Regions from separate parts of the Arthrobacter sp. SPT-J7 genome, predicted to be linked through region 1. Evidence: riboswitches for the same ligand, from Rfam matches in the RefSeq annotation. Region 1 holds a riboswitch; the other holds the start of a gene.
What was found. A riboswitch is a leader RNA that binds a small molecule or an ion and turns the genes downstream of it on or off. The one in region 1 is predicted to bind S-adenosylmethionine.
Positions count from the first base shown of each region.

Region 2: another riboswitch for S-adenosylmethionine. It lies ahead of AC5RWX_RS02485 (flavin reductase family protein); the one in region 1 lies ahead of AC5RWX_RS23710 (aminotransferase class V-fold PLP-dependent enzyme).

Region 1 covers NZ_JBNHFF010000078.1:7,764-12,265, reverse strand. Annotated here, with positions in the region: gene AC5RWX_RS23720 (metal-dependent transcriptional regulator) at 1-374, opposite strand, end outside; gene AC5RWX_RS23715 (class I SAM-dependent methyltransferase) at 406-1,164, opposite strand; gene AC5RWX_RS23710 (aminotransferase class V-fold PLP-dependent enzyme) at 1,270-2,709, opposite strand; SAM riboswitch class IV at 2,746-2,859, opposite strand; gene hisN (histidinol-phosphatase) at 3,014-3,826, opposite strand; gene rsgA (ribosome small subunit-dependent GTPase A) at 3,876-4,502, opposite strand, start outside.
Region 2 covers NZ_JBNHFF010000001.1:534,151-538,652, reverse strand. Annotated here, with positions in the region: gene AC5RWX_RS02500 (NADPH-dependent F420 reductase) at 27-599, shown strand; gene AC5RWX_RS02495 (hypothetical protein) at 626-829, opposite strand; gene AC5RWX_RS02490 (prephenate dehydratase) at 926-1,795, shown strand; SAM riboswitch class IV at 1,896-2,010, shown strand; gene AC5RWX_RS02485 (flavin reductase family protein) at 2,053-2,559, shown strand; gene AC5RWX_RS02480 (aldo/keto reductase) at 2,556-3,548, opposite strand; gene AC5RWX_RS02475 (MDR family MFS transporter) at 3,737-4,502, shown strand, end outside.

The sequences.
Region 1 (4,502 bases):
TTTCCGAGTTTTTCCGCAACCCGCTCAATAAACGTGTCTGAGACGGCGTGTTCCAGCAGCTCGGCTTCGTCATGGACCTCGTCCCAGCTGTAGCCCAGCTGCTGGACAAGGTAGGTCTCAATCAGGCGGTGGCGGCGCACCATGGAGAGGGCCAGCCGGACTCCGGCGTCCGTCAGCGTGATGGCGCTGTAGGGCTTATGGTCAACCAGGCCTTGGTCCTTCAGCTTGCGGACCATTTCGGAAACCGAGGAATTGGCGACGCCGAGGCGTTGCGCAAGCTGGGAAGACGTGATGGCCTTGTCCTGCCATTCCGTGAAGGAGTAGATGACCTTGACGTAATCCTCGATGGAGGAGGAGGGCGCGCTGGTCTTCACAGCTCCCAGCCTACCCGTTCCCGGTTCACCGTCACGCCTTGAAGGCCCGCCAGGTAAGGGTCAGATACGGCAGTTCGAGCTCTTCATCCAGGCTGTGGCCCAGGTGGTCGTGGAGGTACCAGTCCAGGTTGGCCAGCACCTTGGCCCGGGTGGTTTCGCTGGCCCGCAGGTAGTAGCTTCTCGACTTCGTGAGCTCCACGAGGCCGGTAGTGCTGACGCGGTCCTGCCAGTGGGTGACGTGACCCTCAAGCCCGCGGAACTCGGGCCCCACGAGCGGCCGGAAGCCTGGCTTGTACACATCCCCTGCGTGCATGATCCGGGAGAGCCGGTGGACCCAGGGGACGGATGTATCCAGCTGGTTCCAGATCAGGCCCAGCGTCCCGTGCGGGCGGAGGACTCGGGCCAGTTCGGTGCTTGCTGCCAGGGCGTCGCACCAGTGCCAGGCCTGGGCAACGCTTACGACGTCGAAGGCTTGGGCAGGCATGCACGTCGCCTCCGCTGTGGCCCTGACTGCCGTTGCCGCGGGATAGTGCACCCGTAACTGCTCGAGCATGTCCGCGGAGGGGTCCACCGCCGTCACGGCCAGGCCCATGTCCAGCAGCAGCCCAGTGAACTTTCCGGTGCCGGCACCGGCATCCAGCGCATCACGGGCGCCTGCAGGCACCAGCCAATGGACTGCTTCTTCCGGGTAGCCGGGACGGACCTGCTGGTAGTGCCGGCCGCCGTCCTGGAAGCTCTGGCCGAGCTCGCGCCGCCGTCCTTGATCAAGCCTGGGGCCACCCCGTACCAAGTGTGGCCTCCTTCGTCCGATGCCCTTGGGTATCCTTCGAATTTACCGCACCCGCTGTAGAGGCAAGATCAGTAAGTCAGTGCGAACCCATAGCGGGCACGAGGCTCAGTCGTCGATGCAGGGAGCCGCCCCGGCGGTTCCCGGAGTGTTGGGTGCCCAGTGCGGGTAGGTCCGGGTGTCGTTGGCGGGAACCCACCGTCCCGCGTCCACGACGTAGTCCCACCCCAGGCCGTTGCGGCGCAGCGAGTCGATTCCGGCAAGGAGCCGTTCTGCGTCCTCAAGGCGTGAGCCGACGCCGAAACTTGCACGAAGGGAGCCGGAAGGAAGCCCCAGCCGCTTCAACAGCGGGTGCGCGCAGAACCGTCCGTCCCGCAGGCCAACGCCGTGCTCAGCGGACAGGTAGGCGGCCACGAGTCCGGCGTCGTAGCCTTCCACCGAGAAGTTGACCACGCCGATCGTGTCCGTGTCCGGGTTGGTGTCCTTGAAGATCTGGTGCACGGTCACGCCGTCGATCTTCTGCAGGCCTTCCACCAGGAAGGAGCGGATGGCCGACTCGTGCGCATGCCACTGTTCCTGGTCCAGCCCGGCGATCACCTGGGTGGCGCGGGCCAGGGTGGCTGCGCCAAGGACGTTGGGCGAGCCACCCTCATGGCGGGCCGGGCCAGTGGCCCAGCTGACGCCGTCGAGCCTTGCTTCCTTCACCGCGCCGCCGCCGGCGAGATGGGGCGTTCCGGCGTCGAGCCAGTCCGCGCGGCCCACCAGCACGCCGGTACCGAACGGCGCGTAGAGCTTGTGGCCGGAGAAGGCCAGGTAGTCGACGCCGTCCGCGGCGATATTCACGCGGCGGTGCGGTGCGAGCTGGGCCGCGTCAACCACGATCCTTGCGCCGTATTCGTGGGCTAGTGAAGCGAGAGCCCGGATGGGAAGAATCTCACCCGTGACGTTGGAGGCGCCGGTGACGGCGAGCAGGCTCACACCGCCCTGCTCCAGCTCCGCACGGACGGACTCGATGGTCCCGGCGATAGAGTCAGCGGCAACGATGCTCCGGTGGGGAACACCCTGCCACGGCAGCAGGTTCGCGTGGTGTTCGATGTCCAGGTACAGGACGTCGCCGTCCGGATGACCGTCCGTGGCAGGCAGGCAACCAGCCAGCAGGTTGAGGGAGTCGGTGGTGTTGCGCGTGAAAATCACCGAATCGTCAGGGCGGCCGCCGACAAATTCCCGGACGATGCTGCGTGCGTTCTCGTAAACGGACGTGCTGATCTGGGAAGCGTAACCGGCGCCGCGGTGCACACTCGCGTAGAAGGGCAGGATCTCGTTGAGGTAGGCCGAGACTACCGAAAGGGCAGGAGCCGAGGCACCATAGTCGAGGTTTGCATACCGCACGTGCCCGCCGGCGATCAGGGGCGCCTGGATTTCCGCACCCGTGACCGCAGCAAGGGGACGGTTGGCAACAGCGCGGCGGGCATCAAAGAGGACAGCGGCTTCAGCCTGAATGGTGTCGGGCTGGGCGGCGGCGTTGGGGGAGACAGTGGCAGTTGTCACAGAGACCTCACATCGAAAAGGACTCCCTGCTCCGGGAATCCGCGCTTGCCGCATCCGTTCCGGACCGGCCTGGTCGTCACCCGGGGCACCCCACCGCGGTTGGAGGGTTGCCGGCCAGCAAACCGGGGTTTCGCGCTGGCACTCGTGACCTGGTTAAGAGCGTAGGACATGGGGTAGGAAGGTTTGAAGCCGGCTCGAATGTTAAGCACTTTGTTACGCTGGCTGAAAAGTGCTGCTTCAGCCGAAGAAACGGCGGCCGGCGCCTCCTGCAGGAGCCGTCCGCCGCTCATTGTTCGGAAAGTGCTTAGAGAAGATCATCCAAGTCGGGGTTCAACCTGCGGAGCACCTCGGAGTGCAGGATGGAGTTCGTGGCCAGCGCATTGCCGCCGAACGGTCCGTCCTCCCCTTCGAGGGAGGTGAACCGGCCGCCCGCTTCGACCACGATCGGCACGAGTGCCGCCATGTCGTAAAGGTTGAGTTCGGGTTCGCAGGCTATGTCCACCGCGCCTTCGGCCACCATGCAGTAGGACCAGAAATCGCCGAATGCCCGGGTCCGCCACACGTCCTCAGTAAGGCCCAGGAAGTTGTCCAGGTTCCCGCGTTCCTTCCACCCGCCCAGGCTGGAGTAGGACAACGAAGCATCCGCAAGGTTGGCGACATTCGAGACGCGGAGCCGGGTGGCAGCAGCCAGCGACCGTCCCATGTAGGCGCCCATGCCCTTGGCCGCCCACCAGCGCTTGCCCAGGGCCGGGGCGCTGACCACTCCAACAACGGGCTCGCCCTCATCCACCAAAGCGATCAGGGTGGCCCAGACGGGGACGCCACGGACGAAGTTCTTGGTGCCGTCGATGGGGTCGATGATCCAGCGGCGGGACCCGTGGCCGGTGCTGCCGAACTCTTCACCGAGTACGGCATCGCGCGGACGGGAGCGGGACAACTGGCCGCGGATGGCCTCTTCCGCAGCCTTGTCCGCGTCGGTGACCGGCGTCAAGTCGGGCTTGGTCTCCACCTGGAGGTCCTGGGCCTTGAAGCGGCTCATGGTCTGGTCATCCACGGAATCTGCCAGGACGTGCGCCAGGCGCAGGTCATCGTTGTAGCTTGAAGCGGGTTGGATCATGGTTACAAAACTACCGTCTGCGCGCGGTTCTGCTGGGAGATCGGCACCGTCAGTTGACGCTGCCGAGTTCCTTCGCCTCCTGCGCCTCCATCCGGGGGTCGGTACCCAGAAGGCGCCGCAGGGATGCCAGGCGCGCTTCCCCGGTGGCGCCGGCATGCCCGCCCGCCACCCAGGCGTCAAGGCCGCAGTTCACGGCCGTGGCGGTGTGCTTGCAGCCACGTTCGCAGTCCTCGATGCCGGGGGAGAGGTCCGGGAAGGAGCGCAGGATCCGGTCCGGGTCCACGTAGGCCAGGCCGAAGGAACGGATGCCCGGGGTGTCGATAATCCAGCTGCCGGCGGGTGCGTCCGCCAGCCGCAGGGCCAACGCTGACGACGACGTGTGCCGGCCCCGCCCCGTTACCGCATTGACCCCGCCGGTGGCACGTTCGGCCCCCGTCAGCGCGTTCACCATGGTCGATTTGCCGACGCCTGAGTGCCCCAGCATGACGGTCACCTTTCCGTCCAGGTAGCCGCGGAGCTCCGCGACGGCCCTGCTGTCCAGGCGCGCGGACAGGCCGTCGTCCGAGCGGGCATCGATCCCCGAAGCGGTGGAGTCGGCCGTCCGGCTGATGATCACGGGGAGGTCGAGGTGCGTGTAGTTGGACAGCAGCTCCGCTGGATCCTTGACGTCCGCCTT
Region 2 (4,502 bases), on a different contig from region 1:
GTCCGGCAGACCTGAGGAGCGTTCCCGTGGCAAACGTCAGCATCATCGGTACCGGCAACATGGGCCAAGCCATCTCCGGCGTGGTCAGCAAAGGCGGGAACGTCGTCGAGACGTTCGGGCACGACGACGACAGACCCGTAACCGGCGACGTTGTCATCTTGGCGGTGCCGTACCCCGCCCTGTCCGACGTCGTCCGCACCCGCGGCGACCAGTTGGCCGGAAAGGTGGTGGTGGACATCACCAACCCGCTGAACTTCGAAACCTTCGACTCGCTCACCGTGCCGGCCGACAGCTCGGCGGCAGCCGAACTCAGTGCCGCGCTGCCGGACTCCCGCGTGGTCAAGGCCTTCAACACGACCTTCGCCGCGACGCTGTCCTCGGGCACCGTCGGCAGCCTTCCCACTACCGTGCTGATGGCGGGGGACGACGCCGAGGCCAAGTCCCTGTTGGCCGAGGTGGTCACCGCCGCCGGGCTGCAGGCGATCGACGCCGGCGCGCTCTCCCGTGCCCGGGAGCTCGAGGCCGTGGGCTTCCTGCAGATCACCCTGGCCGCTGCCGAGAAGGTGCCGTGGACCGGAGGCTTCGGCGTCGTCGCCTGACCGCGGTGGGGTGCCCGGCGCCGGGCCTACCGCCGCCCCGACCGCTTGGCCGCAACGGCCATCCCGGCCAGCACTCCGGCGCCGATCAGCAGCAGCACAGACACCACGATGAGCGGGGGCATCACATCCAGCCCCATAATGGACGGCATCACCGTCAGGCTGACGGCAAAGAGGGCGACGACGGCAGCGGCCAGCCAGAGGGCGACGGCACGGGGGTTGGATCCTTCCACGTCCTCCACTGTATCCGCGTCTCGCTCCGGCTTTGTGACGGCGGCCAGACCCCGCCGAATAAGGCCCCGGGCTCTTGCGGTGGGATAATTTCGCCCATGGCTCCAGCAATCGCGTACCAAGGTGAACCCGGCTCGAACTCGCACATGGCGTGCCTTGAGGTCCGGCCCGGCTGGGACGCGGTGCCGTGCGCCAGCTTCGAAGACGCCTTCGCCGCCGTCACAAGCGGCGAGGCCGAACTGGCCATGATCCCCATTGACAACTCGATTGCCGGCCGGGTGGCGGATATCCACGCCCTGCTGCCCAAGACCACGCTGCAGATAGTGGAGGAATTTTTCCTGCCCATCCGCTTCAGCTTGCTGGGCATTCCGGGGGCCACGGTGGAACAGGCCCGCGAAGTGCACAGCCACATCCATGCCCTGGGCCAATGCCGAAAGCTGATCCGCCGCTTGGGGCTGACGCCGGTTATTGCGGGCGACACCGCCGGCTCGGCACGGGAAGTAGCCGAATGGAACGACCCGACCAAGGTCTCGCTCGCGCCGCCGATGGCTGCGGAGCTTTACGGCCTGGAGGTCTTTGCCGAGAAGGTGGAAGACGACCCAACCAACACCACCCGGTTTGTGGTGCTGGCCGATCAACGGCCCGTCCCCAGCCGCGAAGAACTGCCCGGTCCCGCTGTGACCAGCTTCGTCTTCCGGGTGCGGAACGTTCCCTCGGCGCTGTACAAGGCGCTCGGCGGCTTCGCGACCAACGGCATCAACATGACGCGGTTGGAGAGCTACATGGTCGGCGGCGAGTTCGCTGCCACCATGTTCATGGTGGACGTCGAAGGCCACCCGGAGGATCAGTCGATGGTCCATGCCTTCGAGGAACTGGAGTTTTTCACCACCGAGATCCGGATCCTGGGCGTCTATCCCGCCCATCCGTTCCGGCTGCACCGCGGCGCGGACCAGCCCGCGGACGCCTGAGGCAGCCGAATGCGGGTGCCTGCGCCTGGCCCCGGACGTTCTTAACGAACTGTTACCCGTGTTTGACCGGGGACACATCGCGCTCTTACCGTGGGACATGAATCACGAGCGCCAACTTCACAGCCCTGGCTGGTTGGCCGGCAACCCTCTACCGTAGCGGGGTGCTCCAGGTGATGATTCGGCCCGCCGGGTTTGTCGGCAGGCAAGTACGCGTATCCTCCGGCAGCAGCGGATGCGCCCTAGCTTCAAGGATGGCCATGTCCCTGCACAACGACTTGACCCCGAACACCCTGCGCTCCGCCTTCGGTCGCTTTCCCTCCGGAATCGCAGCGCTCTGCGCCGTCATCGACGACACGCCGCAAGGCATCGTCGCCTCCTCCTTCACCGTGGGCGTTTCGCTGGAACCGCCGCTGGTGATGTTCGCGGTCCAGAACACCTCCCGGACCTGGCCGCTGGTCCGCCAAGCCGGTCGGATCGGTGTTTCGGTGCTGGGCACAGGGCACGACGGCGTCTGCCGCCAGATTGCTTCCAAGAGCGGCGACCGCTTCGCTGGGCTTAGTCTGCACCGCACCGACCAGGACGCGCTCTTCCTCAACGACGCAGCGCTCTGGCTGGATTGCTCGGTGCACCAGGAGGTTCCGGCCGGGGACCACCACGTGGTGCTGCTGGAGGTACATGGACTGGCCACGCACGACGGCGCGCACCAGCCGCTGGTCTTCCACGACTCCGTGTTCCGCCGGCTGGAACAGCCCGCGTTCGTTTAGGGCAGCGGTCGCCCCCGTGCCGCGACCCACAGCGCGTACCAGTCCTGCCGGGTCATCGCGGCGCCGATCTCCTCGGCCTGTGCACAGGCCTTGATCCGTTCCGGGTTGCTGGTACCGACGACCGGCCGGATGTTGGACGGATGGCGCAGCAGCCAGCCCAGCACCACGGCTTCCTGCGTGCAGCCCTTGTCCCGGGCCAGTTCGGTGACCAGAGTCGCCGTCGCTTGGTCCGCTCCAGCCCCGGTTCCTGCTTTGCCGGCGGTGGCGTGGTCGCCGGCCTCCGGCTCCATGGGCCGGCCGCTGTAGCGGCCCCGGGCCAGCGAGCCCCAGGCCTGCAGCTCCACCCCGTGCGCAGCGCAATACTCCAGCGTGCCGTGCGGGAAGCTGACGGCCGCGCCTTCCGGGTGGTTGACCAGCACGCCTGATTCAAGCCAGTCCCGCCGGTACAGACTCATTTCCAGCTGGTTCACAGCAAGCGGCTCGTCAAGCGCTGCCTGCAGCCACCGCATCTGTTCGCCGGCCATGTTCGAGACGCCCAGCCGGCGGACCTTGCCCGCCATCCGGAGGTGGCTGTAAGCCTCGGCGATCTCTTCAGCCGGGGCCAGCGGGTCAGGCCGGTGGATCAGCAGCGTGTCCAGGTAGTCGGTGTGCAGGCGGCGCAGGCTTTCCTCGGCACTGGCCACGATCGCCCCGAGAGATGAGTCATATTGGCCGGCCAGCCCGGGAGCCGGCAGCCGGATGCCGCACTTGCTTTGCAGCTGGATGGTTTCCCGGAGTTCCGGGCGCTCGGCCAGCACCCGGCCGAACGCAGCCTCCGCCTTGCCGTGGGCGTAGATGTCGGCGTGGTCGAAAATCCTGATGCCGATCTCCAGCGCCGCGTCCACCACCGTGTGGGCGGCGGCGACGTCGGCTGCCTCCAACGGGCCGCTCCCCCAGCCACCGCCCAAACCCATGCAGCCGAAGATCAGGCGGGATCCGGCGTCGTCCATTGGCATGTCCCTTCGCTGGGCGGGCTTCCAGCGTACGTCAACGCCGTGCCGGAACCGGGGCTTGTGGTGCCGGAACCGGGGGTTGTGCCGCTCCGCGGACGGCAGTACGGTACAGACGCGGGGCGGCGGGCGTCCCCAGGCAACCACATCAGGCCACCTGCGCCACCCGCGCCGCCGGAAAGTTCACCATGGCAGTACCTCCCAGCCCAGACCGCGGCCCGCAGCCCGCCGGCCCCTCAACAGCACCGGTTTCCGCCCCCACGGACCATGGCCGGAACCACGGCCGGGACCGCGCGGCCACGGCACAGCCGCGGATCATGGTGGTGTTCCTGGGGCTGATGCTCGCCGTGCTGCTGGCCGCGCTGGACCAGACCATCGTGGCGACCGCGCTGCCCACGATCGTCGGCGACCTGAACGGGCTGGAGCACATCTCGTGGGTGATCACCGCCTACATTCTGGCCGCCACCATCGGGCTGCCGATCTACGGCAAGCTCGGCGACCTGTTCGGGCGCAAGAGCATCTTCATCTTCGCGATCGCGGTGTTCCTGGGCGGCTCCATGCTCTCCGGCATGGCCCAGAGCATGCCGCAGCTGATCGCCTTCCGCGCCATCCAGGGAGTTGGCGGCGGCGGGTTGATGATCGGTGCGCAGGCGATCATCGGCGATCTTGTTTCGCCGCGTGAGCGGGGCAAGTACATGGGTTTAATCGGGGCGGCCTTCGGTCTTGCTTCGGTCAGCGGGCCGCTCTTGGGCGGGTTCATCACCGACAACTGGAACTGGCGCTGGATCTTCTACATCAACCTGCCGCTGGGGGCCGCGGCGTTGGTCGTCATCACCACCACCCTGCACTTGCATAAACCGGGCGGGCCCCGGCCCAAGCTGGACTATCTGGGCACCTTCCTGCTGGCGGTCGCCAGTGCGGCGGTCATCTTGTTCACCAGCTGGGGCGGGACCA